Regions from separate parts of the Dechloromonas sp. A34 genome, predicted to be linked through region 2. Evidence: predicted binding sites of a transcription regulator. Region 2 holds the regulator's gene; each other region holds the start of a gene.

Region 1 (10,715 bases), 660 kb from region 2:
GCATTGGCGACGATTTCACGGAGCGGCTGCTCCATGGCGCGCAGGACGATCTTGATACCGGCGTCCTGGTCGTGGTTGTCACCCTTGAGCTTGCCAACGGCAGCACGGGCGCGGATCAGGGCAACGCCGCCGCCGGCGACGATGCCTTCTTCCACGGCAGCGCGGGTAGCGTGCAGGGCGTCTTCAACGCGGGCCTTCTTTTCCTTCATTTCGACTTCGGTGGCAGCACCAACCTTGATCACGGCAACGCCGCCAGCCAGCTTGGCCACACGTTCCTGGAGCTTTTCCTTGTCGTAATCGGAGGTCGCTTCCTCGATCTGGACGCGGATCTGCTTGACGCGGGCTTCGATGGCAGCAGCTTCGCCGGCGCCGTCGATGATCGTGGTGTTTTCCTTGGCGACTTCGATACGCTTGGCCTGGCCCAGATCCTTCAGGACAGCCTTTTCCAGCGTCAGGCCGGTTTCCTCGGCAATCACGGTGCCGCCGGTCAGGATGGCGATGTCTTCCAACATGGCCTTGCGACGGTCGCCGAAGCCCGGGGCCTTGACGGCAACGGTCTTCAGGATGCCGCGGATGTTGTTCACGACCAGGGTTGCCAGGGCTTCGCCATCGACATCTTCAGCGATGATCAGCAGCGGACGGCCGGCCTTGGCGACTTGTTCCAGAATCGGCAGCAGGTCGCGGATGTTGGAGATCTTCTTGTCGAAGAGCAGGACGAACGGGTTTTCGAGCAGGGCTTGCTGCTTGTCGCCGTTGTTGATGAAGTACGGGGACAGGTAGCCGCGGTCGAACTGCATGCCTTCGACGACGTCGAGTTCGTTGGCCAGGGACTTGCCGTCTTCAACGGTGATGACGCCTTCTTTGCCGACCTTTTCCATGGCATTAGCGATGATTTCGCCGATGTCGGAATCGGAGTTGGCGGAGATTGAACCAACCTGGGCGATTTCCTTGGTGGTCGTACAGGGCTTCGAGAAAGCCTGCAGTTCGGCGATGGTAGCGACGACTGCCTTGTCGATGCCGCGCTTCAGGTCCATCGGGTTCATGCCGGCGGCAACGAACTTCATGCCTTCGCGGACGATCGACTGGGCCAGCACGGTGGCGGTAGTGGTGCCGTCACCGGCGATGTCGGAGGTCTTGGAAGCGACTTCCTTAACCATCTGGGCGCCCATGTTGGCGAACTTGTCCTTCAGTTCGATTTCCTTGGCGACGGAAACGCCGTCCTTGGTGACGGTCGGGCCGCCGAAGGAGCGCTCGAGCACGACATTGCGGCCCTTGGGACCGAGGGTGACCTTGACCGCATCAGCCAGGATGTTGATGCCTTCGACCATGCGTGCACGGGCGGAATCACCGAATTTGACTTCTTTAGCTGCCATTTATTTCTCCTGAATTCTGTAAGTTAGTAGACGCGGCGCTTAAGCAACCAGCACGCCCATGATGTCTTCTTCACGCATGACCAGGACTTCCTGGCCATCGACCTTGACAGCCTGGCCGGCATACTTGCCGAACAGGACACGGTCGCCAACCTTGACGTCCGGCGCGTTCAGCTTGCCGCTGTCGTCACGCTTGCCCGGGCCGACGGCCAGAACTTCGCCCTGATCCGGCTTTTCGCCAGCGGAATCGGGGATGACGATGCCGGAAGCGGTGGTACGCTCGGCTTCAACGCGCTTGACGATCACTCGGTCGTGCAAAGGACGGATATTCATAGAGCTGACTCCTGATATTGAGTTTCAACATGGTGGAAATTGGCCGGTTAGCGCTTTGCACTTCCCGGGATCGGAGCGGGCGGCGAATTAGCACTCGTCTCCGTTGAGTGCTAATAATAGGGGCGGCACTTGGCGATTTCAAGTCTCAGCGATGAAATTTTCAGTTCGATATATTTCGGCGCACACCACCGAACTCGGGCAAGGCCCTTTAACGGCCACCCTGCAAGCTCCGAAAGCAGCATGCGCTGCCGAGCCTCAAACCACCGCCAGGCCTTCGGCGCGAAACAGATTGCGCACCTGCTCGAGCAATTCCTCCGCTGGCGGCTTGATGCCTGCCAACCGATAGTCCAGGCCGCGATCGCGCCACTTGTGCTCGCCCTGCTTGCCAAAGGGCAAAACTTCGACGCGTTCGATATTTCCCAACTGTGCCGCAAATTTGGCCAGGCGCCCGACATCCTCAAGGTCGTCGGTTACCCCCGGAACCAGCACGAACCTAAGCCATACTGCCTTGTTCAAGGCGGCCAGGACGTTGGCAAAGCGGAGCGTTGGTTCGAGTTCGACACCTGTCAGATCGCGATAGCGCTCCTCCGAAATCGTTTTGATATCGAGCAGCACAAGATCGACTTCGGCCAGCAATTCGTCGTCGGCAAAGTCACCAAAGTAACCCGAGGTATCCAGCGCGGTGTGCAAGCCCATCGCCTTGCAACCTTGCAGGATGGTTTTGCAGAACTTGGCCTGCATCAACGGTTCGCCGCCGCTCAAGGTAACGCCCCCGCGCCCTCGCAACACCCCTTTGCGCCGCGCAATGTCGGCCAGCACATCGGTCACCAGCGCCGGGGCACCTTCGTGCCGGAACCAGGTGTCCGGCGAATGGCAATACTGACAACGGAGCGGGCAACCGGACAGGGTCAGCACGTAGCGGATACCCGGCCCCTGAGAAACACAGAAGGCTTCGGTGGCGTGCACCCAGCCCTCGAGATCCCCGGACTCTGCCCACGACGGAGGCACGGCAACGGGTTGAGAATCAGCAAGCTGCATGGCAAAGTCGTTCGTCCTCGCCAGCCCTCGGATGCCGGGCCGACAGGGATTTTCGGAGCAATCGGTTAAGGGGGTGAAATACATACGCAGACTCGAAATACCAATTCGTTATAGCCAACTACAAGATGCTTTGCGCAGCGCTCGCCGAGGTAGACCATTTTTCTGACAAAACGCTCAGCGCGACAACCAGAAAGAGCTTCCGAGCGCGTTGAGACTAGCAACCGCCTGTACATGCGGCCATTGCCCCCCGGGAATCGGGCTGGCAAAAGCCGCCATGAAACGATGCTGTTGGCTACCGCACCGGACATAACATCCGGAAATAAAAATGGGCACTTTCATGGCGAAAGTGCCCAGCTTCATCTGTGTTTGGCGCGCCCGAGACGATTCGAACGTCCGACCCCTGCCTTCGGAGGGCAGTACTCTATCCAGCTGAGCTACGGGCGCTTGGGAGGCCGCATTCTACCCTCAGCCGGGACTGGCGTCCATGGCGATCCCGAAAGCTTAGTCGAAGAAGGTACGGGCCGCCTCGAAACGCTGCGCGTAGTAGCGGTCGTTCAAATGGTCGATGCGCACCTTGCCGTTGGTCGACGGAGCGTGGATAAAGCGGGCGTCGCCGAGATAGATGCCGACATGCGAGTAGGCCCGGTTGCGGGTATTGAAAAATACCAGATCGCCCGGTCGCAAAGCGGCGCGTCCGATCGGCCGGCCATTGCGCGCGATGTCGGCGGCACTGCCCTGCACCTTCAGACCGGCGACCTTGCCATAGATATAGCTGACCATGCCGCTGCAATCGAGACCGGCTTCCGGGTTCTTGCCACCGAATTTGTAGTCGGTATCGATCAGGCCCAGGGCGTAGAGCGCCACCTCGTTGCCTTTCTCGCTGACCGTCGCCGGGGCATGCGCTATAGTTTCCGCCGGCGGCCGGGTTGCCGGGCCGCTACAGGCCGCCAGCAACAAGGCCGCGAAGGAAATGGGGATCAGAACCGAAAGTCGCATTTAGTTAAAGTGTTTTCATCGAACAATTCGCAACTTACCGTTTTTTCGAGATTTTTCAAGACCATGAATCTACAGAACAGGCAATTGCTGCGCACCGCCAACCTGATTGGCGGGCAATGGATCGCGGCCGACGACAAGGCCGTACTGGCGGTACTCGACCCGGCCACCGGCGATTTACTGGCCGAAGTCCCGCGCTGCGGCGCCGCCGAAACCCGGCGCGCCATCGCGGCAGCCGAGGCGGCCTGGCCGGCCTGGCGGGCGCTGACCGCCAAACAGCGCGGCCAGTTGCTGCTGACCTGGTTCAAGCTGATTCTCGACAACGCCGACGATCTCGCCCAATTGATCACCGCCGAAGGCGGCAAGCCGCTGGCCGAGGCTCGCGGCGAAGTGATTTACGGCGCCTCCTTCGTCGAATGGTTCGCCGAGGAAGGCAAGCGCACTTACGGTGAAAGCATCCCCAGCCCGACCGCCGACAAGCGCCTGGTGGTCATCAAGCAGCCGATCGGCGTCTGCGCCGCGATCACGCCGTGGAATTTCCCGCTCGCGATGATCACCCGCAAGGTGGCCCCGGCGCTCGCCGCCGGCTGCCCGGTGGTCGTCAAGCCGGCCGAGGCGACGCCATTAACCGCGCTGGCCCTGGCCGCCCTGGCCGAACAGGCAGGATTCCCGGCCGGCGTCTTCAACGTCGTGACCGGCAACCCGCAGGCCATCGGCGGCGAACTGACCGCCAGCCCGATCGTCCGCAAGCTCTCCTTCACCGGTTCGACCGCCGTCGGCCGCCTGCTGATGGCGCAGAGCGCTCCGACTGTCAAAAAGCTGTCACTCGAACTGGGCGGCAACGCCCCCTTCATCGTCTTCGACGACGCCGATGTCGATGCCGCAGTCGATGGCGCGATCACCGCCAAGTACCGCAACACCGGCCAGACCTGCGTCTGCGCCAACCGCTTCCTGGTGCAGTCGGGCATCTACGAGGAATTCGCTGCCAAGCTGGCCGAAAAGAGCCGCAGCCTCAAGGTCGGCCCCGGCACCGAGGCCGGTGTCACCCAGGGGCCGCTGATCAACGCCGCCGGCCTGGCCAAGGTCGAGGCCCATGTCGCCGATGCACTGAGCAAGGGCGCCCGCGTGCTCAGCGGCGGCGCCCGCCACGCCCTGGGTGGCAACTTCTACCAGCCGACCGTGCTGGCCGATGTCACGACCGAGATGAAGGTGGCGCGCGAGGAAACCTTCGGTCCGGTCGCCCCGCTCTTCCGCTTCGACACCGAGCAGCAGGCCATCGCGATGGCCAACGATACCGAATTCGGCTTGGCCGCCTATTTCTTCAGCCGCGACATCGGCCGCTGCTGGCGAGTCAGCGAGGCGCTGGAATACGGCATGGTCGGCATCAATACCGGCCTGATTTCGAACGAGGTCGCCCCCTTCGGCGGCATCAAGCAGTCCGGCATCGGGCGCGAAGGTTCGGCCTACGGCATTGAGGAATACCTGGAAGTCAAATACCTCTGCTTCGACATCAATGGCTAGTGCCTGCCTTTGTCCTTGTGGTACTAGGCGGCCGGCGCCCCAGTTGTCCCGATGAGAATCGTCGGCCACTACGTCAAATGGGCCCTGCTCGGCCTGCTCGGGCTTTTTCTCGCCTGGCAGCTCTGGCTGCTCGGCTGGGTGCTGTTCTGGGGCTGGGGCAACCCGGGCACGACGCGCTTCATGGAAATCCGCCTCGGCGAGTTACGAGAAAAGAAACCGGATGCCCAGTTGAAGAAACAGTGGGTACCCTACGAGCGGATTTCCATCCACCTGAAACGCGCCATCGTCGCGGCCGAAGACGCCAAGTTCGTCGATCATGAAGGCTTCGACTGGGAAGGCATGCAGAAAGCCATGGAAAAGAACCAGAAACGGAAACGCTTCGCGGCCGGCGGTTCGACCATCAGTCAGCAATTGGCGAAAAACCTTTTCCTGACGCCGACCAAGTCATATGTGCGCAAGGCCGAGGAAGCGATCATCACGCTGATGCTGGAAAACCTGTGGAGCAAACGGCGGATTCTCGAGGTCTACCTGAACGTGATCGAGTGGGGTAACGGCGTTTTCGGCGCCGAGGCAGCCGCCCGCCATTACTACAACATCGGCGCCGCCCAGCTCGGCCCCGAGCAGGCGGCGCGCCTGGCCGGGATGGTGCCGAACCCGCGTTACTACGACCGCAATCGCGGCGCCGCCGGCCTCGGTCGCAAGACGGCGATCATCCTCGGCCGCATGCCGGGGACCGAGGTTCCGTAAACCGCGTTCCGGGTTGCTTCAAGCGGCGATTTTGTCAAAGCCCTGACATGCGGCGGATGCTAAAATGGCTGACCTTTTGCGGCACCGCACCATGAGCGAAGAAGCCCAGCTGACCGACACCGACGACTTGCAGGAGCGCCTCGCCGAGGTGCAGACCCTGCTCGCCCGGCACAAGCTGGTCGAGGAACTGGTGCACCGGCAGGAGGGGCCGCGCCACGACGTGGTCGAGGAGATCGTCCACAAGCAGCATCTGCACGAACTCCAGCACAAGCTGGAGCCGATGCACCCGGCCGACATCGCCTACATCCTCGAGGCGCTGCCGCTCGACGAACGTCTAATCGCCTGGGACCTGGTCAAAGCCGAGCGCGAAGGCGAGATCCTGCTCGAAGTCTCGGATGCCGTCCGCGAGACCCTGATCGACTCGATGGAGCGCACCGAGCTGGTCGCCGCCGCCGAGACGCTCGACGCCGACGAGCTGGCCGACCTCGCCCCCGACTTGCCGCAGGGCGTTATCGACGATGTCTTCCGCGGCCTCTCGGTCGAGGAACGCGAGCAACTGCGCGCCGCGATGTCCTACCCGGAAGACTCGGTCGGCTCGATCATGGACTTCGACATGGTCACCGTGCGCGAGGACGTCACCCTCGAAGTCGTGCTCCGCTACCTGCGCCGCTTCGACGAACTGCCCGACCACACCGACCAGCTGTTCGTGATCGACCGCGACGAGCGCCTCAAAGGCGTGCTGCCGCTGAATATCCTGCTGGTCAACGAGATCGAGGTCGAAGTCGGTGCCCTGATGCAGACCGATTTTGTCGAACTCGAACCTGACGATCTGGCCGACGAGGCCGCCAAGGCCTTCGAACGCTACGACCTGGTGTCGGCCCCGGTGGTCGATCCGGCGGGCAAGCTGGTCGGCCGTGTGACGGTCAACGAGGTGGTGGACTACATCCGCGAAGAAGCCGAGCACGAGCAATTGGCTCAGGCCGGTCTGCGCGAGGAAGAAGACATTTTCGCCTCGGTCTGGGACTCGGTGAAAAACCGCTGGGCCTGGCTGGCCGTCAATCTGGTCACCGCCTTCGTCGCCTCCCGCGTCATCGGCGCCTTCGAGGATTCGATCGAAAAGCTGGTGGCGCTTGCCGCGCTGATGCCGATCGTCGCCGGCATCGGCGGCAACTCGGGCAACCAGACGATCACCATGATCGTCCGCGCCATCGCCATGGGCCAGGTCCAACCGGACGCCATGCGCCGCCTGCTGCGCAAGGAACTCGGCGTCGCCAGCATCAACGGCCTGATCTGGGGCGGCCTGCTTGGCATCGCCGCCTGGTGGCTCTACGGCAGCTTCAAACTCGGTATCGTGATGACGGCGGCGATGACCCTGAACCTGCTGCTCGCCGCCTCGGCCGGCGTCGGCATCCCGCTGCTCCGTCAGAAATTCGGCGCCGATCCGGCCATCGGCGGCTCGGTGATGATCACTGCCCTGACCGACTCCGGCGGCTTCTTCATCTTCCTCGGGCTGGCAACGCTGTTCCTGATGTAACTCAGTGGCTGTCCGGGGTCAGCAGCTTGAGCCCGACAATACCGGCGACGATCAGCCCGATGCTGACCAGGCGCGCCACTTCCCGCGACTCCCGAACAGGAAGATGCCGAGAATCGCCGTGCCGACCGCGCCGATCCCGGTCCACACCGCATAGGCAGTGCCCAGCGGCAGCACCTTCAACGACCAGGCGAGCAGCACGACGCTGGCCGCCATCGCCACCAGCGTGGCAACCGACGGCCACAAGCGGCTGAAGCCCGCGGTATATTTGAGCCCGACCGCCCAGCCGATTTCGCAGAGGCCGGCGATGAACAATACGAACCAGGCGCTACCGGTCGTCATGGCACTCAGGAAGCGTTGAGCTTTTCCAGCGCCTCGCGCAGCTTGCCCGGCTCTTCGAGGCGCAGCATGCGGCGGACGGTGGGGGCAATATCGCTGACATCGGCCTTGAGGACCCGGTTCTTGACCTTGAGGATCTGCGACGGATGCATCGAGAAGATGCGCAGCCCCATGCCGAGGAAGAGGCGGGTCAGCTTGGGGTCGCCGGCCATTTCGCCGCACACCGAGACCGGGACTCCAACCTTCTCGGCACTGGTAATGGTGTGGGCGAGCAGCATCAGCACCGCCGGGTGCAGCGGGTCGTAGAGCGAGGACACCTGTTCGTCGGAACGGTCGATGGCCAGCGTGTACTGGATCAGGTCGTTGGTGCCGATCGAGAGGAAATCGAGCCGACGCAGGAAAAGGCCGATAGCCAGCGCGGCGGCCGGGATTTCGATCATGCCGCCGACCTCGATGTTCTCGTCGAAGGTGATCTTCTCGCCGCGCAGGCTGGATTTGGCCTGCTCCAGCGCGGCCAGCGTCTGGTCGATCTCGTGGGCATGGGCGAGCATCGGGATCAAGAGCTTGATCGGCCCGTATTTCGAGGCACGCAGGATGGCCCGCAACTGCGTCTGGAACATCTGCGGCTCGGCCAGCGACAGGCGGATGGCCCGCCGGCCGAGGGCCGGATTGGTCTTGACGCGGTCGCCGAAGCTGGAATCGGGACGCAGGTCCTTGTCGTTGCCGAGATCGAAGGTGCGAATGGTCACCGGCCGTCCAGCCATGCCCTTGACCACCCGCTTGTAGGCCTCGTACTGCTCGCGCTCGTCGGGCATGTCGCCGCGGTCGAGGAAGAGAAATTCGGTGCGGAACAGGCCAACGCCTTCGGCTCCGCCTTCCAGGGCTTCGGGGATGTCACCGGGCAGTTCGATATTGGCGAACAGCTGCACCTGGACGCCGTCGATGGTCTGCGACTTGGCCGTCTTCAGGCGCTTGAGCTTGGTTTCCTCAAGCTCGATCTGGTTCTTGCGGAGCTTGTATTCATCCAGCACACGCGGGTCGGGATTGACGATGACGACGCCGCGCTGGCCATCGACGATCAGCAGCTCGCCGTCGCGGATCAGCGAGCGGGCATTTTCCATGCCGACCACCGAGGGGATCGCCATGCTGCGCGCCAAGATCGCCGTATGCGAGGTGGCACCGCCAACGTCGGTGATGAAGGAAGCGAAGCGGTGTTCCTTGAAGGTAATGACGTCGGCCGGCGACAGGTCGTGGGCGACCACGATCAGCTGCTCTTCCTTGACCCCCTTGCCGGCGCGCATCACGGCGCGGCTGGGATGGCCGAGCAGTTCCTTGATGACGCGCTCGACGACCTGGCGGACATCGAGCTTGCGCTCGCGCAGGTAGACGTCGTCGAACTGTTCGAACTGGCGGACCAAGTGCTCCATCTGCTGGACCAGCGCCCATTCGGCATTGCATCGCCGCTCGCGGATGATCTCGCGCGGCTTGTCGATCAGTTCCGGGTCCTCCAGGAACATGGTGTGGATGTCGATGAAGGCCGAGAGTTCGGCCGGCGCATGCTCGGTCGCGCCCTTCATGGCTTCCAGCTCTTCCTTGACGACCCTCACCGCGGCATCGAAACGGGCAATCTCCTTGTCGACCATGCGCGGCGCAACGGTCAGGTGCGACACCTCCAGCGTCGCGTGCGACATCAGCAAGGCCCGCCCGATGGCGATCCCTCCCGAAACACCCCGACCGTGAAGGGTAAAGCTCATGTAGCTACTCGCCTTCGCCAAAACAGTCGGCGATCAGCGCGAGCAGGGCGTCCATCGCCTCTGCCTCGTCCGCGCCATCGGTTTCGACGGTGATTTTGGAACCCTTGCCGGCGGCCAGCATCATCACGCCCATGATGCTCTTGGCGTTGATGCGCCGCGCCCCCTTGGACATCCAGACCTCGCACTTGTATTTGGCGGCAAGCTGGGTCAGCTTGGCCGAGGCCCGGGCATGCAGGCCCAGTTTGTTGATGATTTCGGTGTCTCTGGTCAGCATTTCAGTGGTCCAGCATGTTGAAAACGCCATCGCGTCCGCCATCCCTGGCGCGCTGGAGCAGGACTTCCATCCCCTTTTCGCGATAGGTCAGGGCACGCAGCAGCATGGGCAGATTGACGCCGGTCAGGCCTTCGATGCGACCAGGGTCGAGCAGTTTGTGGGCGAGGTTGGCCGGACTGGCACCGAAGATGTCGGTGAGCACCAGGACGCCCTTGCCGTTGTCGACCAGACCAAGCATCTGACGCGCCAGCGGCATCAGGTCGAGCGGATCGTCCTGGGCGGCGACGCCGAGCTGATTGAGTTGAACCGGGCGCTTGTTCAGCACATGACAGGCGTTCTGCACGAGTGCCTCGCCGTAGCTGCCATGGGTGATGAGTAGGATTCCGATCATGCGCCCGATTCTAACCCGAAGCGCGGCATATCATCTTCGGCTAACGATGGGAATTGCGCTGCCGCTCGAGGCACGCACTGAACCCACGGCTCCGCTCCGTTGTCCAAAGATTCAACGAGGCTTCAAGCCTTGGAGGATCAACCTTGGCCATATCAATTTCCGTTCCGCCCATCGGCTTTTCCACCGTCGCCCCGGTGGCATTTCCGCTGCTGAGTTCGCCGACCCCGATTGTCGTGTCGACGACCACCAGCCCGGCAACGGCGAGCAGCTTCTCGAGCCTGGTCGACCTCTCCATTACCGGCCAGTTGCTATCCGCCGTCGCGACCACGGAAAACCAGCTGAGCGCCCCGCAAACCACTGATCCAGCTACGCCGGAGAGCGCCCAAGCCGCAGCCCAGCGCCTGGTCGCCAGCTTCAACGCCTT
Region 2 (10,715 bases):
CGGATCTGTCCGAGAAGCCCATTGTCATTGGCTTTGAGGTCGAATGGCGTATTGATGCTGCTCAGCGCGATGGCACCGACGCCAGCTGCGGCCAGCGACTGGAGCTTGTCCTGACCACTATCGCGGGTCCAGATCTGAAGTTTGTTGAAGGCGGCATCGTTTTCGTCGATCCAGCCATTATGGTCGTCGTCGAGTTTTGCCAGTTCGCCGAAACCGTTGTTGGTACTCGGCCCGAACAGTTCGCTACCGTTATTGACCTTGCCATCCTGATTGCGGTCGAAGACCAGGAAGCCACTGCCGGGGGCGACGAAGTTGATCTGCTCCTTGTCACCGTCCGAATTCAGGTCGAAGGCAAAGCGCTGTTCGGTTAGCTGGGCGGCGGTGCCGGAAAAGTTGAGGACCAGCGGGTCAGTCTTGCGTGCCGCATCGCCAACACGCAGGCTGACGTTGCTTTCCTCGTAGTAGGAGCGCGACATCGACAGTTCGAGTGAGAAGCTGATTTCTCGACCATCCGCCGTCCTGACCGTACCGCTTGCCGAAAAACTGGTTTGTTCGATTTCGGTGTAGGACTCGTGATAGTCGTACTCGATGCCATAACCAGCGGCGGCAGGAGTGCTCTGTGCCGCAACCTGGCTGGTACTGGCGGATGCCTGGTCAATGCGCGCCTGCAGTTCCGTCGCGTCAAAAACCTTGATCTCTTTGCCGAAGAAATACGCCAGCATGGAGCGGATCAGCATTGTCTTCGGATCGCCGTCCACTGCTGCATCCTGGGCTTCCTTGATCGAATCCGCCGATTGCGCCGCCCGGCCGGCATCGGAAATGCTGACCCGGTCGCCCGCCGAACCTCGGCCGCGGAATGCCTCGTCGGCAAAGTCGGGGCGCTGCTGGCCGACCCACATCTTCAGCGATTCCTTGACCTCATGGCGTTGCAGACTGGCGTGCGTGGAGGCCATGTCGAGATTGGCACTGGCGATTTTCATGGTGGCCTCCGCGTAAGGCGTTTTGACGCCTTGTTAACGGCTGGTCACCAGCAAAGTTAAATTTATTTTAGATGTGGCTGGATCCAGCGCTTGAGCGTGCCGAGGTCGAGTGCACCGCTTTGCCGGGCGATTTCCCGGCCATCCTTGAAAATGGCCAGGGTCGGAATGCTGCGGATATTGAAACGGGCAGCCAATTGCTGTTCCGCTTCGGTATCGAGCTTGGCCAGCCTGACCCGCGGCTCGAGATCGATGGCCGCCTGGTGGAAATTGGGCGCCATCGTTCGGCAGGGGCCGCACCACGGCGCCCAGAAATCGACGACCACCGGCAGGTCGTTGCGCCCGATCTGGCGTTCGAAATTGGCGGCCGTCAGTTCCAGCGGTTCGCCGACGAACAGCGCCTGACTGCATTGCCCACACTTCGGGCTTTCATTCAAACGGGCATTGGGCAGGCGGTTGACTGCATTGCAGTGCGGACAGACGACGTGCAGGCTTTCACTCATGGCGAACCCCAAATATTAGGTTGTTCTGATGTTTGTGCTGCCGGCGGAATTTCAAGTCCGGGCGCCCCATTTCAAGGCTTCCCGCACCGTAAGCTCAAGTGCGTTGGGGTCGGCGGGCGTCCGGGTCGGCCAGCCGGCCAAGTGGCTTTCGACCATATCGGCCAGCGCCTTGATCCAGGCATCGTCCTCGTTGAGCGCCGGGATGTAGTGATATTCCTTGCCGCCGGCTGTCAGAAAGTCGTCGCGGCCTTCCTGGGCGATTTCCTCGAGTGTTTCCAGACAGTCGGCGACGAAGCCCGGGCAGATCACGTCGACCCGCCGAACCCTCTTCTTCCCCCATTCATGCAGCGTCGGGGCGGTATAGGGCTGCAGCCATTCGGCCTTGCCGAAGCGCGACTGGAAACAGATCTGGTAGCGGTCGGCGCCGAGATTCAGGCGCTCGGCCAGCAGGCGGCCGGTCTTGTGGCATTCGCAGAAATAGGGGTCGCCGAGGTCCAGGCTGCGCTTGGGTAGGCCGTGGAAGCTGATCAACAGGCGGTCGTCGTTGCCCAGTGCGCCGACTTTCTGCCAGTGCCGGCGCACCGATTGTTCGAGCGCGGCCAGGTAGCCATCGTCGTCGTGGAAATTGCGGACGAAGCGCATTTCCGGCTGGTTGCGCAATTGCAGCAGCCATTTGGCCGCTTCATCGACGACGGTGGCGGTGGTACTCGACGAGTAGTGCGGGTACATCGGCACAAGCAGGATGCGGCTGGCGCCGGCGGCCTTCAGGCGCCCGAGTACCTCCGGGACCGAGGGCGAACCGTAGCGCATCGCTAAGGTCACGGTGACCTGATGACCACGCTGGCCAAGCAACCCCTTGAGCAGCTTCGCCTGGCGTTCGGTATGGACGCGCAGCGGCGAACCTTCGGGCAGCCATACGCTGGCGTACTTGGCGGCCGATTTCTTGGGGCGGACGTTGAGGATGATGCCGTTGAGGATCAGCCACCAGATCGGCTTGGGAATCTCGACGACGCGCGGATCGGATAGAAATTCACGCAGATAGCGCTTCAGGGCCGGTGCAGTCGGTGCCTCCGGGGTGCCCAGGTTGACCAGCACGATGGCGGTGGACGAGGGTGTGCCATGCCGGTACGGCGGTTCGGGCAGAAAGCGGGGCATTTATTTTTCCGGGTTGTAGGAGAGGGCGCTGGACAGCAGGCGGGCGGTGATGTCGACAATCGGGATCACCCGTTCATAGGCCATGCGGGTCGGTCCGATGACGCCGACCGAACCGACGATCTGGCCATCGACAGAATAGGGGGCGGTAATGACGCTGCATTCGTCGAGGGTGGCGATGCCGGATTCGCCGCCGATGAAGATGCGCACCCCCTCGGCCCGGTGGGAAACGTCGAGCAGGCCCATCAGGCTCGAGCGTTGCTCAAAGAGATCGAACAGTTCGCGCAGGCGTTTCATGTTCGACGACAGTTCTTCGACGTCGAGCAGGTTCCGTTCGCCGGAAATCACATAGGGCGTCGCATTTTCGGTCAGTGCGGCATCGCCAGCGGCCAGTGCCTGTTCCATTAGCGGTTTGATGTCTTCGCGCAGCTGCATGATTTCGCTGGCCAGGCGCTGCCGTATCTGCTCGAAATCGAGGCCGGCAAAATTCTGCGTCAGATAATTCGCGGCGCTGACCAGTTCGGAGGGCGAGTAGGCCTTGTCGGTATTCAGGATGCGGTTCTGCACATCGCCATCGGTGGTGACGATAATCAGCAGGATGCGCTTTTCCGACAGGCTGAGAAATTCGATCTGGCGAATGCGACTGCTTGCCCGGCGCGGCGCGATGACGACGCCGGCGAAGTGAGTCAGGCTGGATAGCAGTTGCGAGGCGCTGGAAATGATCTGGTTCGACGGCCGACCTTGCAAGGCCTCTTCCATGGCACCCATCTGGCGGGCTTCGAGCGTTTGCACGGTGAGCAGGCTGTCGACGAACAGCCGATAGCCGCGCGCCGTCGGGATGCGCCCGGCCGAGGTGTGCGGGCTGGCGACAAAGCCGGCTTCCTCGAGATCGGCCATCACGTTGCGGATGGTGGCCGGCGACAGATCGAGGCCGGAAAACTTGGACAGGGCACGCGAGCCGACCGGCTGACCATCCGCGATGTAATGTTCAACCAGCGCTTTGAGAAGGGTGCGTGAGCGTTCGTCCAGCATGGCAGGGCATTGTACAAAAATCCGCGGGCGGCGCGGCAACGCAATTTTTATGCAAGAATTCGGGACATGAACAGAGGCTTCGCTTCCCATCGCTCACCGAAGACCATCGCCCTGGTCGGCAAATACCATAGCCCGGAAATTGCCGAGTCCTTGCGTCGTCTGGCCGAATACCTGCACGAGCGGGGTATTTCGGTCTTCATCGAACGGGAGACCGCCGAGCATATCGGGCGCATCGTCGATCTGGCGCGCTGGGTGACCTGCGGCTTCAACGACATCGGGGCTCATGCCGATCTCGCCATCGTGCTCGGTGGCGACGGCACCATGCTCAACGCGGCGCGCCGTCTGGCCCGCTATTGCGTGCCGCTGGTCGGGGTCAATCAGGGGCGGCTCGGCTTCATGACCGACATTGCCCGCGACGACATGCTGACCTGCATGGACGATCTGCTCGATGGCCGTTTCATCGAGGAAACGCGGATGCTGCTCTCGGCCGAGGTGCTTCGCGACGGCAAGGAAATCGCCACCAATCTGGCGCTCAACGATGTCGTCGTCGACAAGGGGGCGATCGGCCGGATGATCGAGTTCGAACTCTTCATCGACGGCGAATTCATCTACAACCTTCGTTCGGACGGCCTGATCGTCTCGACGCCGACCGGGTCTACCGCCTACTCGATGTCGGCCGGTGGCCCGATTACGCATCCGACCCTGGGCGGTATCGGGCTCGTGCCGCTCTGCCCGCATGCCCTGACCAACCGGCCGATCATCGTCAATGACAGCGCCGACATCGAACTGCGCATCGCCAATGCCGACGACCCGCGCGTGCACTTCGACGGCCAGGTGACGCTCGACCTCGAGCGCGACGATTGCGTCCGCCTGCGCCGTTCCGAATACGCCATCTGCTTCCTGCATCCGCCGGGTTACAGCTATTTCGCCATGCTCCGCCAGAAGCTCCAGTGGAGTGAACGGCCCAAAGGTCCCTGATGTTGCGTCACCTGACCATCCGCGATTTCGTCATTGTCGACCGGCTGGAGCTGGAGTTTGCCACCGGTTTCGGCGCCCTGACCGGGGAAACCGGTGCCGGCAAGTCGATCCTGATTGATGCCTTGGCCCTGGCCCTCGGCGAGCGGGCCGATGCCGGCGTCGTGCGTTCTGGCTGCGACAAGGCGGAAGTTGCGGCCACCTTCGAGGTCGCCGCCCTGCCGCAGGTCGGCGAATGGTTGGCCGCCAACGATCTCGAAGGCGACGGCGAATTGCTGCTGCGCCGCGTGGTCGATGCCGGCGGTCGTTCGCGGGCCTATATCAACGGCTCACCGGCGACGGTTCAGCAATTACGCGAAGTCAGCGACTGGCTGGTCGATATCCACGGCCAGCATGCCCATCAATCCTTGCTGCGCGCCGATGCCCAGCGCCAATTGCTCGACGCCCATGCCGGCCTTGGCGGGCAGGCTGCTCAGGTGGCGGCGGCCTTCCGCGCCTGGCGGGAGGTCGAGGCTTTGTTGCGTACGGCCAGCGAAGGCGCGGATGCGCTGGTGCGCGAGCGTGAACAGCTGGAATGGCAGGTCCGCGAGCTGGAAACGCTGGCCTTCTCGGCCGACGAATGGGCCGGGCTGGAAGTCGAGCATCGTCGTTTAGGACATGCCACCAGTTTGATCGAGGGGGCGCAGTTCGCGCTGGCCGTGCTGGCCGACGACGACGCGGCCTGCGAGCGGCAGATCGATAGCGTTGGCGCACGGCTCGATTCGCTGTCCGAGTACGATCCGGCCTTGCAGGAAGTCGCGGCGCTGGTGCAATCGGTGCAGGCCGAACTCTCCGAAGCGGTATCGACGCTGCGCCGCTATACCGACCGGGTAGACCTCGATCCGGCGCGCCTCGGTGAAATCGACCGCCGGATGGAAGCTGTGCTCGGCGCCGCCCGCAAGTATCGGATGCAGCCGGACGGCTTGCCTGAACTGCTCAAAGGCTGGCAGCAACGGCTGGCGGTGCTCGATGCCTCGACCGATCTGGCCGCCCTCGAAACCCGGGTTGCCGCCGCCCGCGACGATTACATGACTAAGGCGCAGGCGCTTTCGGCCGGGCGTCGACAGACGGCAGAGGCGATGGGCCTGGCGGTCAGCGAAATCATGCGCCAGTTGGCGCTGTCCTCCGGGCGCTTCGAAATCGCCCTGCTGCCCGCCGAGAATGGTGCCGTCTACGGCCTGGAGCAGGTCGAATTCCGTATTGCTGGCCTGGCCGGCAACGAGGCCAAGCCGCTGTCCAAGGTCGCCTCCGGCGGCGAATTGTCGCGGATCAGCCTGGCCATCCAGGTGCTGACCTCGCGCTCGGCCAGCGTACCGACGCTGATCTTCGACGAAGTGGATGTCGGCATCGGCGGTGGTGTTGCCGAAATCGTCGGTCGCCTGCTCAACGAACTGGGAAGCGAACGCCAGGTGTTGTGCGTGACGCATTTGCCGCAAGTGGCGGCGCAGGCCGACTGGCAGTGGCAGGTCAGCAAGGCGACGCGCGATGGTGCGACGCTGAGCTCGATCCGGCCGCTCGATCAGGATGGCCGTGTCCGGGAAGTTGCTCGCATGCTGGGCGGCGTCGATATCACCGAGATAACCCTGCAGCATGCCGGCGAGTTGCTGGGGTCAAGAAGCAAAAAAGTCAAAAATCAGGCGTCCAGCCCACTATAGTCAGAGCGGGCTTCCATTGTTGACGGGTCATGATCGGGGCGGTCGGCAGCAACTCCTCTGTTTCTTATTCCGCGGCGCAGAGCAATGCTTTGACGCCCGAGCAGCAGCGCCAGGTCGCGGCGCTCCGGGTAACCGATCGCCAGGTCAAATCGCACGAGCAGGCCCACATGGCGGCCGGAGCGGGACTGGTTCGGGGCGGTAGTTACGAGTATCAGTCCGGGCCCGACAACAAGCGCTATGCCGTTGCCGGCGAGGTTTCGATCGATGTTTCGCCGGGCCGAACGCCGGATGAAACGATCGCCAGGGCCCAGCAGATCAGGGCCGCCGCGCTGGCGCCGGCCGATCCGTCAACGCAGGACCGGCGGGTTGCGGCTACGGCCGGGCAGATGGAAATGCAGGCGCGCGCTGAAATGGCGCAGCAGCCCGATGATGTGTCGGCGAGCGAGGAGCCGGTCAACAGTGCAATTGCCGCCTACCGACAGATAGCCGCGGCACAACCGGGATCAAGCAGTTTTCAGGCGCAGGCCTAAAGCAGGCGGGAAAGTGCGTAGGCTGCCAGCGCCAGGAAGAACAGGCCGCTGATGCGATGAATCCAGAGCAGCGGCAGCTTGTGCAAGAACTTGCGGCCGGCCATGACGCCGAGGATCGAAGTGCAACTCAGGGCCAGCGTGGCGCCCAGCCAGACGGCAGCCATTTCGGTCGTGCTGCCCATGCCAGCTACCGCAATCTGCGTCTTGTCACCAAATTCGGCCAGGAAAATCAGCAGGAAGGTCGTGGCGAAAATGCCGTGGCCGGGCTTTTCCTCGACATCTTCGTCCTCGTCTTCTTCCTGGTAGCGCAAGGCACTGACGCCGAAAACGGCAAACAGCAGCGCCACGGCCACCGTCACTACCCACTCTGGTAGCCAGGCGGCGACTGCGGCTCCGAACAAGACGGCCAGCAGATTGAGAACGGCAAAAGCGGCAATGGCGCCGAGTACGACCGGCAAACCGCGATGACGGGCGGCCAGCGTCATGCAGACGAGCTGGCTCTTGTCACCGAATTCGGCCAGGGCAATCAGCAAAAAAGTGGCACCTGCCGAGGAGAACCAGTTCCCCAGCGCCACGGAAGTTAGATTAGACATCGAAAAACAGCGGCTCAGACTTTGCGGTCCGGGTTGTCGCGATGCGGGCAATCTGTCTTCAGGCACTGGGCGTAGAGATAGAGCGCGTGATCCTGAATGGCGAAACCACGTTCCTTGGCGATGGCATTCTGTCGCTTTTCGATTTCTGGATCGTAGAACTCCTCGACCCGGCCGCAGTCGATGCAGACCAAGTGGTCGTGGTGCTTGCCGCGGTTGATCTCGAATACCGCCTTGCCCGATTCGAAGAAATGGCGTTCAAGCAGTCCGGCCTGTTCGAACTGGGTGAGCACGCGATAGACGGTGGCTAGGCCGATATCCATGTGTTCCGCGATCAGCATGCGATAGACGTCTTCGGCAGTCATGTGCCGGAGGGTGCTCTTCTCGAAAAGCTCAAGAATTTTCAGGCGCGGAAAGGTGGCTTTCAGGCCCATGTTCTTGAGGCTTTGGGGGTCGCTCATATGCTGTAATTCCAGGGAGTGTTGGCGCAGGCCGATTGGGGATTTCGGGTATGATATACCGCTTCAAAGCCGTTTGAGAAACTCCGGAATCCCGCATGCTCCGCACCCGCCCATTGTTTTTTGCAGCCATTTTTACGCTGCTGGCCGCTTGTTCGACCAAGCCGAGCTTCATTAACGAATACAAGATCGATGTCCAGCAGGGCAATGTGCTGAGCCAGGAAATGGTGGCTCAACTCAAACCCGGCCAAACGCGTGACCAGGTGCGTTTTCTGCTCGGTACGCCGCTGATTGCGGATATGTTTCATCTGCAGCGCTGGGACTACGTCTATCGCTACCAGAATGGCCGGACTGGCCAGGTTGAGGTCCGCAGGTTTGCTGTTTTCTTCAATTCCGACGGCCGCCTGGAGCGCGTGAACGGGGATGTTGCGGTCGCCGATACCGGCGAATTGAACATGCCGACCGCCAGAAGCCGTCTGGTCGACCTCGGGACCTTGTCGGGCGAGGCGGCCGACAAGCCGCTGCCGCCGCGCGAGGAACCGGGTTACTTCCGCCGTTTCATGGACATGTTGGGGTTTTAGGCTATGAGCAAGACACGCATTGGCATCGTCGGTGCCAGCGGCCGCATGGGTCGCATGTTGATCGAGGCTGTGCTCAAGGATGAGCAGGTCGTGCTCGGGGGGGCTTTTGATCAGCCGGGTAGCCCGGCGATCGGCAAATCCGCCGGCGAACTGGTTGGTCTGGCCGCAGATGTTTTGGTTTCCGATGATCTGGTCGGCGGACTGAAAGGAATCGACTGCCTGATCGACTTCACGCGCCCGCAGGGAACCTTGCACCATCTCGAGCTCTGCCGCCAGGCCGGGGTCGGCATCATCATCGGGACCACCGGTTTCGAGGCGGAGGGCAAAGCAGCGATCACCGCCGCCGCCCAGGATATTCCCGTCGTCTTCGCGCCGAACATGGCGGTCGGCGTCAATCTGGTCTTCAAGCTGCTCGATACCGCAGCCCGCATCCTGAATCAGGGTTACGACATCGAAATCGTCGAGGCCCACCATCGCATGAAGATCGACGCGCCGTCCGGGACGGCCCTGCGCATGGGCGAGGTGGTGGCCAACGCCCTGGAGCGCGACCTCAAGGAATGCGCGGTCTATGGCCGCGAAGGCGTGACCGGTGAACGCGACCCGTCGACCATCGGTTTTGCCACGGTCCGGGGCGGTGATATCGTCGGCGACCACACCGTGATGTTCTGCGGCCTCGGTGAACGCGTCGAAGTGACCCACAAGGCGAGCAGCCGGATGCCTTACGCCCTGGGTAGCCTGCGCGCAGCCCGCTTCATCGCCGGTCGCCAGAGCGGTCTGTTCGACATGCAGGACGTCCTCGGCCTGCGCTAGAGGCCATGAAATCCCGCCTGCTGACTCGTCAACTTCAGGAAGTTTTTGGTGGCGATGGCGAGCCGCAGTTCAGGCAGTTGGTCGAGGCGGCTCGCGCCGCCCAGCAAACGGAACTGGTCCAGGGGCTGGAGAAGTTGCTGGGTCAGGTCGATTCGGCTTATGGCGCTTATGTCGGCCTGAACAACTGGCAGGGCATGCTGTCGGGCGATGCCCTGGCGGACTGGAATCTGCGTAGCGGGACCATCGAATCCGGTCGGCATTGGAAAGAGATGCTCGGCTATGGCTCCGATGAGCTGGACAATACGATTGCCCACTGGCAGCGGCTGGTTCATCCGGAAGATCTGCGGGCGCTCCTGGCGCGCATGGCGGCCCAGGCGCAGAGCAAGGAACATTATTTTCAGGCCGAGTGCCGGCTCAAGGCGCGCGACGGCCAGTGGCGATGGTTCCTGCTGCGCGGCGCGGTGGCGGCATGCGATGCCGACGGCGAGCCGCTCCGCCTGTTGCTCTTGCAGCGCGATATCAGTGAGGTCAAGGCCGTCGAGGCGGCGCTGATTTCCGCAAAGGAGGCGGCCGAGGCTGCCAACAAGGCGCGTGGCGCCTTCCTCGCCAACATGAGCCACGAGATTCGGACGCCGATGAACGGCATCATCGGGATGACCGAACTGGCGCTCGATACCGAGCTCGATGCCGAGCAGCGGCATTATCTGAAGACCGTCAAGTCCTCGGCCGAGGCGTTGCTGACGATCGTCAACGACATCCTCGATTTCTCCAAGATCGAGGCCGGTAAGGTCCGCTTCGAGAGCATTCCCTTTTTGATCCACGATGCCTTGCTGGAGTCGATTCGGGTGCTTGCCGTCAGCGCCCACAAAAAAAGCCTGGAGCTGATCGCCGATATCCGGCCGGAGGTGCCGCAACGGGTGGTCGGCGATCCGACACGTTTGCGTCAGGTGATCATCAATCTGGTCGGTAATGCCATCAAGTTCACGGAACGGGGCGAGGTTGCGCTTGAGGTGGTCGTCGATCAACAGACCGACGGCTCGGTCTTTCTTCGTTTCTCGATCCGGGATACCGGGATCGGTATCCCGCCTGAAAAGCAGCAGGCAATTTTCGAGGCATTTTCACAAGCCGATGTGTCGACAACTCGGCGTTTTGGTGGCACGGGCCTCGGCCTGGCGATCAGCGCGCGTCTGGTGCAATTGATGGATGGCCGGATCTGGCTGGAGAGCGCGCCAGGGGTCGGGTCCGTATTCCACTTCACGATCAGGTTTGGCACCGATTCCGAGATTCGCCCGCGGCCAGTGCCTGACGCCAGATTTCGTGGTCGCCGCGCGCTGGTCATCGAAGACAACGCCACGGCTGGGCAGGGGCTGGTTGAAATGCTGGAACGGCTCGGTGTCCAGACGGCACTGGTCG
Region 3 (10,715 bases), 2.0 Mb from region 2:
ATCTACGCGCCGATCGCCCTGCGCCTGGGCCTCAACAAGCTCTATCGCGAACTGCAGGACACCTCGTTCCACCTGATTTACCCGCATCGCGCCGAAGTGCTGGCCAAGGCGCTGAAGGCGGCACGCGGCAACCGCAACGAACTACTGACCCGGATTCTCGACGGCATCAAGGGCAAGCTGGACCATTCCGGCCTGAAAGCCGAAGTATTCGGCCGCGAGAAGAGTCTGTATTCGATCTTCCGCAAGATGAAGGAAAAGCACCTGTCCTTTTCGCAGGTGCTCGATATCTACGGCTTCCGCGTTGTCGTCGACAACGTGCCGACCTGCTATCTCGCGCTCGGCGCGCTGCACAGCCTCTACAAGCCAGTGCCCGGCAAGTTCAAGGACTACATCGCCATCCCCAAGGCCAATGGCTACCAGTCGCTGCACACGACGCTGATCGGTCCCTACGGCACGCCGGTCGAAGTGCAGATCCGCACCCGCGAGATGCATCATGTCGCGCAGGAAGGTGTTGCGGCGCACTGGCTGTACAAGGACATTGAGGAGAGTGGCGCCGACCTCCAGGTCAAGACGCACAAATGGTTGCAATCCTTGCTCGAAATGCAGGGCAACGATTCGGCCGAGTTCTTCGAGAACGTCAAGATCGATCTCTTCCCGGACGAGGTTTACGTCTTTACGCCCAAGGGCAAGATCATGGCCCTGCCGAGCGGGGCGACGGTGGTTGATTTTGCCTATGCCGTGCACACCGATGTCGGCCATCACTGCTCGGCCGCCCGCGTCAATCAGGAACTGTCGCCGCTGCGCACCGAGTTGCGCAATGGCGACCTGGTCGAGATCATCACCTCGCACCAGGCCAGCCCGAATCCGGTCTGGCTGACCTACGTCAAGACCGGCCGGGCGCGCAGCAAGATCCGCCATTTCCTGCGCACCATGCAGAACGAGGAGTCGGCCCGGCTCGGCGAGCGCCTGCTGCGCCAGGAACTGCTCTCGCTCGGTGTGGTGCCGATCTCTATTCCGGCCGAGGCCTGGGACCAAATGGTCAAATCCGGCGGTCAGCGCTCGATCGAGGAGGTCTATACCGACATCGGCCTCGGCAAGCGTCTGCCCTCGGTGGTCGCCCGCCGCCTGCTCGCCCGCGAGAACATGTCGCCGGACATGCCAAGCAATATGACCCTGGCTATCCACGGCACCGAAGGTATGGCCATCCAGCTGGCGCGCTGCTGCCAGCCGATCCCCGGCGATCCGATCATCGGCTCGATCAAGAAGGGCAGTGGGCTGGTCATCCATACCCACGACTGCCCGACCATCCGCAAATCGCGCTCGGCCGAGCCGCAAAAATGGATCGATGTCGAGTGGGAGCCGGAAGACGGCAAACTGTTCGATATCCGCATCAAGGTCGAGGTCAAGAACACCCGTGGTGTGCTCGCCCAGGTCGCCGCAGCCATCTCCGAAGCCGGCTCGAACATCGAGCATGTCGCGATGGATGCCGATCCCGAGCGCCTGTTCACCGTGCTCCGTTTCACCATTCAGGTCGCCCATCGCAACCATCTGGCGGCGGTCATGCGCGGCATGCGCCACATTCCGGAAGTCACCCGCATCGTGCGCGAACGCGGAGGCGACGCTTGAAAGTTCTCGTCCTGGGCGCCGGCGTCGTCGGCACGGCGAGCGCGTGGTATCTGGCCCAGGCCGGGCATCAGGTCACCGTGGTGGACCGCCAGCCGGTGGCCGGCAACGAAACCAGCTTTGCCAATGGCGGCCAGATATCGGTCTCGCATGCCGAACCCTGGGCCAATCCAAACGTCCTGCCCCGGCTAGGAAAATGGCTGGGGCGCGAGGATGCCCCCCTGCTCTGGCGCTGGCGGGCCGACCCGGCCCAGTTTGCCTGGGGCCTGCGTTTCCTCGGCGAGTGCCTGCCCGGGCGGACGCGCCGCAACATGGCCGCCATCGTCGCCCTCTCGCTCTACAGCCGGCGCCGGCTGCAGCAACTGCGCGCGGAATTGGGGCTGCAGTACGACCAGCTCGAACGCGGCATCCTGCACATCTATACCGACCGCCAGGAGTACGCGATGGCCGTCGAGGCGACCGCCGTCATGCGTCAGTTCGGGCTCGACAGGGAAAGCATCGATGTCGAGCGCTGCCTCGAGATCGAGCCGGCGCTGGCCGATGCCCGGCATCTGCTGGTCGGTGGCGACTACACCATCTCCGACGAATCCGGCGACGCCCACAAATTCACCCGCGCCCTGGCCGAGCGGGCACAGGTGGCGGGGGTCGAGTTCCGGCATAACCTGAGCATCGAGCGCATCGCGCCGGGGGGCAGGCAGATCGCCGGCATCCTGGCCAATGGCGAAGGCGGACCAGAACTGCTCACCGCCGATGCCTACGTCGTCGCCCTCGGCAGCTACTCGCCCTTGCTCGTCAAGCCGCTCGGCATCAGCCTGCCGGTCTTTCCCGCCAAGGGCTATTCGGCCACGCTGAAACTGCTCAACGGCGCGCCAGCGCCGAGCGTCAGCCTGACCGACGACGAACGCAAGCTGGTTTTCTCGCGCCTCGGCGATCGCCTGCGCATCGCCGGCACCGCCGAATTCAACGGCTACAACCTCGAACTCAACGCTGTGCGCTGCCAGGCACTGATGCAGCGCGTCCGCCAGCTCTTCCCTCGCCTCGAAGTTGAAGGCGAGCCGGAGTTCTGGTGCGGCCTGCGCCCGGCCACGCCGTCCAACGTCCCGTGCATCGGGCGGACCCGTTACAGCAATCTGTGGCTTAACACCGGCCACGGCACGCTGGGCTGGACCATGGCCTGCGGCTCGGGCGCGGCGCTCGCCGACCTGATCAGCGGCCGGCGCCCGGAACCGGAATTTCCCTTCCGGCGATGCTGATCGACACCCACTGTCACCTCGACGCGGCCGAGTTCGATGCCGATCGCGACGCGGTGCAGGCAGAGGCGCTGGCCGCCGGGGTGGAACGCATCGTCGTGCCGGCTGTGGCGGTGGACAGTTTTCCCAAACTCAAAGCTGCGGTCGAGCGCTATCCCGGCTGCGTTGCGGCCTACGGCATTCATCCTCTCTATGTCATGCAGGCGAAGGAAACGGACCTTGGCATTCTGCGCGACTGGCTGATCAGGGAAAAGCCGGTGGCCATCGGCGAAATCGGGCTCGACTATTACGTTGGCGAGAGCGACCCGGCGCGTCAGGAATTCTTCTATGTCGAGCAGCTCAAATTGGCCCGCGAGTTCAATCTGCCGGTGCTGCTCCACGTCCGGCGGGCGGTCGACGACATCCTCAAGCATCTGCGTCGCATCGCCGTGCCCGGTGGCATCGCCCATGCCTTCAACGGCAGCCGGCAACAGGCTGAAGCTTTCATCGGGCTCGGTTTCAAGCTCGGCTTCGGTGGCGCGATGACTTATAGCGGTTCGACGCGCATTCGCCAACTGGCGGCGACCCTGCCGCTCGAATCCATCGTCCTCGAAACCGATGCCCCGGACATCCCGCCGGCCTGGCTCAATCGTGGCCGCAATGCCCCGGCCGAGTTGCTGCCGATGGCCCGGACGCTGTCCGAGCTGCGCGGCCTGAGCCTGGCCGAGGTCGCGGCGGCGACCAGCGTCAACGCCAGACAGTTGTTTCCCGGACTTTGATACCCCTGCGCCACGCAGGTTTTTCCGAGACCTTTGATCTGCGCTAAGCATTCGGAAACGCTGATGGAGTAGATTGGTAGCCATCAGGTTTTCCCCGAATAAGGCGTCAGGGAGTGCCGGAAACCGGGCGGGGCGATAGCTCCGCCCGCCGGCTGTTCCTTCATCATGAAACCTTCAGACAGTTCCCCGGGCAAGTCCGGCGCCGCCCGCCGCCAATTCCTTTTCGACTCGGCCCGCATGGCTTGCGGTGTCGGTATGCTCGGCCTTGGCCTCGGGCTCTACGCCAAACAGTCGAAAGCCTTGCCCGCCCTCGCCCTGCGCCCGCCCGGCGCGCTCCCCGAGGACGAATTCCTCGGCGCCTGCATCCGCTGCGGGTTGTGCGTTCGCGACTGCCCCTACGACACCCTGTCGCTGGCCAAGCCGGAAACCCCGGTCGCCACCGGCACACCCTACTTTACGGCGCGCGCCATCCCCTGCGAGATGTGCGAGGACATCCCGTGCATCAAGGCCTGCCCGACCGGAGCCCTGGATCACGCACTGACCGACATCAACCAGTCGAAGATGGGCGTCGCGGTACTCATCGACCACGAGACTTGCCTCAATTTCCTCGGCCTGCGCTGCGACGTCTGCTATCGCGTCTGCCCGGTGATTGACAAGGCGATCACCCTCGACATGCAGCCCAACCAACGCACCGGGCGGCACGCCATGTTCCTGCCGACCGTGCATTCCGAGCATTGCACCGGCTGCGGCAAGTGCGAGAAATCCTGCGTGCTCGAAGAAGCAGCCATTCGCGTCCTGCCGCCCAAGCTGGCCAAGGGCGAGCTCGGCAAGCACTACCGCATCGGCTGGGACGAGCAGAAGAAGGCTGGCCACTCGCTGATCGACGAATCGAAGATGATGGATCTCCCCGACCGCATGCCCGAAGGGGCCAGCCTGCCCGGCCACTATGACCCGGCCAGCGGCAACACCGCGCCAGCCCGCGGCCTGCCCGGCAGCGAGGCGGGGGCCATTCCCAGCCTGCCGCCCGGCCTCGGAGGCAAGCCATGAGTGAGCACCGCACCGGAGCCGAGGCCGTCGCCAGCAAGGGCTGGCTGCGCGCCCACCGCTGGCTGATCCTGCGCCGCCTGTCGCAATTCGCCATCCTCGCCCTTTTCATGCTCGGCCCGCTGGCCGGGGTCTGGTTGGTCAAGGGCAATCTCGCCTACAGCTACACTCTGAGCTTCCTGCCGCTGACCGACCCCTATGTCGTGCTGCAGTCGGCGATGACCGGTCACCTGCCCGAAAGCCTTGGCTTGATCGGGGTCGCCATCGTGCTCGCCTTCTACCTGCTGGTCGGCGGCCGGGTCTATTGCAGCTGGGTCTGCCCGGTCAATCTGGTGACCGATGCCGCCGGCTGGCTGCGTGGCCGTCTCGGCATCAAGGGCAGCGTCCATCTGGGGCGCGCCACCCGCTACTGGATCCTCGGCATGACCCTGGTCGGCTCGGCGCTGACCGGCACGGTGCTCTGGGAGTTGATCAACCCGGTCTCGATGCTGCATCGCGGCCTGATCTTCGGCCTCGGCGCGGCCTGGATGGTGGTGCTGAGCGTCTTCCTGTTCGATCTCTTCGTGATGAGCCGCGGCTGGTGCGGCCATCTCTGCCCGGTCGGCGCCTTCTACAGCCTGCTCGGCCGCTGGAGCCCGCTGCGTGTCGCGGCGCCGGCCCGCGCCGCCTGCAACGACTGCATGGACTGCTTCGAGGTCTGCCCCGAGCCGCAGGTCATCCGGCCGGCCCTCAAGGGCGAGGACAAAGGCGTCGGGCCTGTCATCCTGGCCGCCAACTGCACTAATTGCGGGCGCTGCATCGATGTCTGTTCGAAGGAGGTCTTCACTTTTGGCCTGCGCTTCCACAACCCGCCTTCGACTCGCCTGCCACAATGAAGGAGAGGAGCCGCGGCTCCTCTCCTTTTAAATCCAGTTTCCGGCGAACTCAGGCCGGCGCCAGCACGCCGCGCATCTTTTGCAGCGCCTTGACCTCGATCTGCCGGATGCGCTCGGCTGAGACGCTGAACTCGTCGGCCAGTTCATGCAGGGTGGCGGCTTCGCCATCGTGCAGCCAGCGCGTTTCGATGATCCGGCGACTGCGCGGGTCGAGCGTGGCCAGCGCTTCCTGCAGACCTTCGTCGGCCAGGCGGGCAACCGCCTTGCTTTCGATGACGCGGGTCGGCTCGTAACGCGAATCGGCCAGGTAATCGATCGGCGCAAAGGCCTCGTCGCCATCGTCCGGGTTGCCTTCGAGCGCCAGATCGCGACCGGTCAGGCGGGTTTCCATCTCGATCACTTCAGCCTGCTTGACGCCGAGGCGGGCTGCGACTTCGGCCGACTGCGTGCCGGACAGCGTATCGACGCCTTCGTAATCGTTCTTCAGGCTGCGCAGGTTGAAGAACAGCTTGCGCTGGGCCTTGGTCGTCGCGACCTTGACCAGCCGCCAGTTCTTCAGGATGTATTCGTGAATCTCGGCCTTGATCCAGTGCATGGCGAAGGAAACCAGACGCACGCCGCGCGCCGGGTCGAAACGCTTCACCGCCTTCATCAGGCCGATGTTGCCTTCCTGGATCAGATCGGCATGCGGCAGGCCGTAACCGAGGTAACCGCGGGCGATCGAGATCACCAGGCGCAGGTGCGAAAGGACGAGCTGACGCGCCGCTTCCACATCGCCTTCGTTGTGGAAACGCTCGGCCAGCCGGATTTCCTCACTCTCGGACAGGATCGGATAACGGTTCGCTGCCTGGATGTAGGCATCGATGTTACCGACGGCCGAGGGGATGGGGTAAGCCAGGGCGTGGGTCATAGCGTTGGGTTCTCCTTCAATAGCTGAAATTATTTTAGCACTCGCTGCCTAAGAGTGCTAAGCCCATAAAAAGTTTCTCGGTATTGGTTGTTGTTCCTGACAATTAAAGTCGAAAACTCTGTCGGAATCAGAGGCGGCCTGGCCTTAGTACAACGTCTGGGCAGTTTGGCGCCATGAGGCGCTGGCTTCGACGAGTCCGCTGATCTCCAGGGCGATTGCCGACAGTTGCGCATGGATATCCGATGCATCCTGCTCGATAGCCGTCTCAAGCCGCTTGGCCGATTCCATCAGGCCCAGCGCACAGATGAATCCGGCATTGCTACCCAGCGTATGCATCCGCCGCGCAGCGGCCTCGCTGTCGCCGTCGAGCAGTTCCCGCCCCGCCCGATCCGCCGCATCGCCGTTGTCATCGCAGAACATCTGAAGCAGGCTCAGGAACATCTCGCGATCACCGCCCAGGCGCTTGACTGCCCGTTCGCGATCAATGCCTGCGATGTCGGGGAATTCATCGGATATGCCCGTAATCTGCGGGGCTGACTCTGACGCAATGCCTTTGTGGAGGGACGGCGCGGCATCCTCGGCGAAGCAAGGCTTTACCCAGTTCATCAGCAGAACGGCCATCTGATCGAGGTCCATGGGCTTGGCCAGCACGTCGTTGGCGCCGGCCCCCCGCGCCGCCTTTTGCTGTTCGTCGCGGACGCCGGCCGTGAAGGCAATGATGGGCAGGTTGGCCAGGCCGAGTTCGCCGCGAATCGTCCGGGTCGCGGTCAGTCCATCCATCACCGGCATCTGGACGTCCATCAGCACCGCATCGAATGCTTCGGGCCGGGCCTTGAGCAGCAGGACGGCCTGCTGGCCGTCGGCCGCCAGCGTCGCCGTCGCCCCCTCGAGCAGAAGGGCGCGCTGGACCAGGTCGCGGTTCATCGCGCTGTCGTCCACCACCAGCACGTGCGCACCAGCCAGGCGCGGCCCGGCTGGCGGCGAGGAAGCGACAACCGTCTCCATCTCGCCGGCCCTGGCGAACGGCAGCTCGAACCAGAACGTACTGCCGAGACCGACCCGGCTTTCCGCCCCGATGCCGCCGCCCATCAGCTCGACCAGGCGCTTGCTGATCGAGAGTCCGAGTCCGGTGCCTCCGAAGCGACGCGCGATCCCGGCGTCGGCCTGGGTGAAGGGGGTAAACAGTCGGGCCAGCGCCTCGGGCTCGATGCCGCAACCGGTGTCGCAGACCTCGAAGCGCAGTCGCAGGGAGGTTTCCGTGCTGTCGACGAGCTTGACGATGACCGCTACCTCGCCCCGTTCGGTGAATTTGATGGCATTGCCGGCCAGGTTGAATAACACCTGTTCCAGGCGCAGTCCATCGCCCAGCAGAGGCCCGATCGAGGGCAATGGTGCCTCGGTGCGTAGGGCCACCCCTTTGCCGCGTGCGGCCTGGCCCATCAGGCTATCAAGATTGGCCAGAAGCGTGCCTAGTTGGAATGGCCGCGGCTCGATGCGTAGCTGACCGGCTTCGATCTTCGACAAGTCCAGGATGTCATTGAGAATGGCGAGCAGCGATTGGCCGGCGGTTCGGATGCGCTCGACCATCTCGCGCTGATTGGCGGCGAGTGGTTCGCGCTCGAGGACCTGCGCCAGGCCGAGCACGGCATTCATCGGTGTCCGGATCTCATGGCTCATGTGGGCCAGAAATTCGCTCTTGGCAGCGTTCGCCGCCTCGGCCGCCTCGTAAACCTGCCGTAGCTCCTGCTCGTAGCGCTTACGCTCGCTGATGTCGCGGACGACGCCGAGAATTTCAACGAGCTGGCCTTCCGTGCTGAGCAGTGGGCTGGCGGAGACTTCGGTCCAAACGGCTGATCCGTCCTTGCAACGATGCTCAAGCTCGGTTCTAAACGATGGCAGCCGCCGTCCGGCCTTCGCACAGGTGCGCAATTGGGCGAAATAGCCTTCGGCGATGACCAGCGAGTCGGGCGTCAGGGCCTCGGCCAAGGATTGCTGCATCGCTTCTTCGGCCGTGAAGCCCCGCAGCTTTTCAACGGACGGGCTGACATAGGAAAAGCGCCCGTCCAGATCCATCGTCAGGATCACGTCGATGGCATTGTCGGCGAGCAGGCGGTGCCGCTCCTCGCTGATCCGCAGGCGCTCCTCGATCTGCCGGCGGGCCGTGATGTCTTCGACAATGGCCAGATAGCGGGGCGACTCCTCGCCGTCCACCGTGACCGGCGCGCAGGTCGCACTGATCCACACCTCGCTGCCATCCGGGCGAAGGTAGCGTTTGGCAAGGTGATAGCCGGAGATTTCACGCGCCTTGAGTTGCGCGAGCTTCGTGGTGCTTTCCTGAATATCGTCCGGATGCGTGATGCCCATCGGGTCGAGCCCGGCCAGTTTGTCGGCCGGCAGGCCGACGATGTCCGAGAATCGTTGATTGGCTTCGCTGATTCGACCGCTCTTGGCATCGAACAAGGCCACGCCGAGCGGCGCTTGCTCGAAGACGACGCGGAAGCGCGCCTCGGCCGCCTGTTGGGCCTGAAGCGCTCGCAGTTCCATGCCTTGCCGGTCGCGGCGCCACAACTGGTAGCCGGCGGAGTACACGAGCAGGCATCCGAGCCCGATGACCAGGCCGGTGGCCCAGGCAATCGTCTGGATACCGGCATAGGCCTCGGCCTCGTCGATTTCGGCGATCATCAGCCACGAGGTGCCGGCGACCGCCGCGACGTAGGCCAGTACGGGAATGCCGCGGTAATCGCGGCCGCCCGCGAGAATGCCGCGTTCGCCGCGTGCAGCCCTGGCGGCGGGCATTTCGGGTGAATTCAAGGGGCGGATCAAGGCCTGTGCCGTATCCGGCTGGAAGCGCAGGGGCGTCAGAAAGCGAACATCGTCACCGTCCCGCCGGACCAGGTAAGTCTCAGCGCTCCGGGTCGGGACCGGCCAAGATTCGACCAGAGGAAACAGGGATTGGTCGGCGCTGAAGGTCAATAGGGCCACGCCGAGCGGAATCTCTCCCGAGCCGCCGATTGGCACCAGTAGACCGTATTGTGGTTTGCCATGGGCATTGATGTGGAGTTCGACAAATTCGGTGCGCGGCCGCTGGATAATTTCCCTGGCCAAGGCGGCATGGGCACCGATGTCGGCATCGCCGACGACGAAGGCCGAGCGGCCTGTAGCGTCGGTGACCGCAAGCCCCGCCCAGGCCCGCCCGTGGACGACCTCTTCCATGCGCTGCCGCATCCGTTCGAGCAGCGCCGTCTCGCGTCGTTCGCCATCGAGCCATTGCCGGAAGAGCGCTGCCATCGGTGAGTGGCCGGAAAAATACAATTCCGCATCAATCCGGGTCTCGGCCAGCGAGTTCTCGAGGTGTTGCCTTTTCTGCTCGGCGATTACCGTTAGGGTGCGATGGGTCTCGCGGCGAACTTCTTCGCTCAAGTAAGCGTAGCCGACGGCACCGATGAGGCCGAGAAGCAGCGAAAGAGCGAGCAGGGGAAGTACGAAACGCACCCACGCTGAGCGGGGGCCACTCGCGCGTCTGACGTGGGGGGAAGAGGTCATGGCTGTGGTCATGGACGCAAATGCGGATCGGTGCTCGGTTCGAGGCTAATGTCGAGTGAATTGACTGGCGCGGGCATCGCAAAAACCGGCTGCCCGGTAAAACTGTGCCAACCTGGCATCCTGCAAACGCACCAATATCGTGCACTTTGCACCGGCGTGGTGCGCCTGTCCATGATTTAGGTATATGCAATCAGTTTACCGACCGGCCGGTGGCAAGGTGCGAAACGGGTAGACCGAGTTTTGTTTGAATTTTCACAGCCTGCAACGTTGCAGTGCTGGCAGGTCATTGGCCATGGCACCATGATTGCATGGCTGCTGCTTCCCTTTCGTCAGCAAAGTCATGTTCGCCGATCTGCACAACCTTTCGCATCACGCGGCCTGGCGTCGTCAATTGGAGATGATCCTCGAGTCGACTGGCGAAGGCATCTACGGTATTGACTTGAAGGGGCGCTGCATCTTTATCAACGAAGCCGGTGCCGCGCTGGTCGGTTACACGCCGGACGAGGTGCTCGGGCGCTCGATGCACTACCTGATCCACCACTCGCATGCTGACCAAACGCTGATGCCGGTGCACGAATGCCAGATCTACCGGGCCTTTCGCGAAGGCCGGGGCATCCGGGTCGATGGCGAGGTGCTGTGGCGGCGTGATGGCAGCAGCTTCCCTGCTGAATACGCCTCCTACCCGATTCGCGACGGCGAAACGGTGGTCGGT

Evidence for each region. Region 2 encodes HrcA, which represses chaperone genes, less so after heat shock. Its sites were predicted from a motif close to TNTTAGCACTCNNNGNCNNNGAGTGCTAANA; they were not measured.
Region 1: a site for HrcA is predicted at 1,789-1,819, ahead of NQE15_RS05325 (co-chaperone GroES). Genes of this name have one in related genera too.
Region 3: a site for HrcA is predicted at 6,493-6,523, ahead of rpoH (RNA polymerase sigma factor RpoH). Genes of this name have one in related genera too.

What each region holds. Positions count from the first base shown of each region.
Region 1 covers NZ_CP102486.1:1,049,433-1,060,147, reverse strand. The annotation lists gene groL (chaperonin GroEL) at 1-1,373, opposite strand, end outside; gene NQE15_RS05325 (co-chaperone GroES) at 1,413-1,703, opposite strand; gene pflA (pyruvate formate-lyase-activating protein) at 1,959-2,741, opposite strand; tRNA gene NQE15_RS05315 (tRNA-Arg) at 3,109-3,185, opposite strand; gene NQE15_RS05310 (C40 family peptidase) at 3,243-3,737, opposite strand; gene NQE15_RS05305 (NAD-dependent succinate-semialdehyde dehydrogenase) at 3,801-5,255, shown strand; gene mtgA (monofunctional biosynthetic peptidoglycan transglycosylase) at 5,307-6,002, shown strand; gene mgtE (magnesium transporter) at 6,094-7,536, shown strand; partial or broken gene sugE (quaternary ammonium compound efflux SMR transporter SugE) at 7,538-7,875, opposite strand; gene ptsP (phosphoenolpyruvate--protein phosphotransferase) at 7,881-9,626, opposite strand; gene NQE15_RS05280 (HPr family phosphocarrier protein) at 9,631-9,900, opposite strand; gene NQE15_RS05275 (PTS sugar transporter subunit IIA) at 9,902-10,291, opposite strand; gene NQE15_RS05270 (hypothetical protein) at 10,435-10,715, shown strand, end outside.
Region 2 covers NZ_CP102486.1:1,712,014-1,722,728, forward strand. The annotation lists gene NQE15_RS08660 (VCBS repeat-containing protein) at 1-980, opposite strand, end outside; gene trxC (thioredoxin TrxC) at 1,043-1,480, opposite strand; gene hemH (ferrochelatase) at 1,532-2,635, opposite strand; gene hrcA (heat-inducible transcriptional repressor HrcA) at 2,636-3,664, opposite strand; gene NQE15_RS08680 (NAD kinase) at 3,731-4,642, shown strand; gene recN (DNA repair protein RecN) at 4,642-6,333, shown strand; gene NQE15_RS08690 (putative metalloprotease CJM1_0395 family protein) at 6,363-6,863, shown strand; gene NQE15_RS08695 (TMEM165/GDT1 family protein) at 6,860-7,456, opposite strand; gene fur (ferric iron uptake transcriptional regulator) at 7,471-7,914, opposite strand; gene NQE15_RS08705 (outer membrane protein assembly factor BamE) at 8,010-8,492, shown strand; gene dapB (4-hydroxy-tetrahydrodipicolinate reductase) at 8,496-9,302, shown strand; gene NQE15_RS08715 (PAS domain-containing hybrid sensor histidine kinase/response regulator) at 9,308-10,715, shown strand, end outside.
Region 3 covers NZ_CP102486.1:4,515,954-4,526,668, reverse strand. The annotation lists gene NQE15_RS22520 (RelA/SpoT family protein) at 1-1,626, shown strand, start outside; gene NQE15_RS22515 (D-amino acid dehydrogenase) at 1,623-2,876, shown strand; gene NQE15_RS22510 (TatD family hydrolase) at 2,870-3,631, shown strand; gene napG (ferredoxin-type protein NapG) at 3,797-4,678, shown strand; gene napH (quinol dehydrogenase ferredoxin subunit NapH) at 4,675-5,550, shown strand; gene rpoH (RNA polymerase sigma factor RpoH) at 5,600-6,460, opposite strand; gene NQE15_RS22490 (PAS domain S-box protein) at 6,605-10,003, opposite strand; gene NQE15_RS22485 (PAS domain-containing sensor histidine kinase) at 10,344-10,715, shown strand, end outside.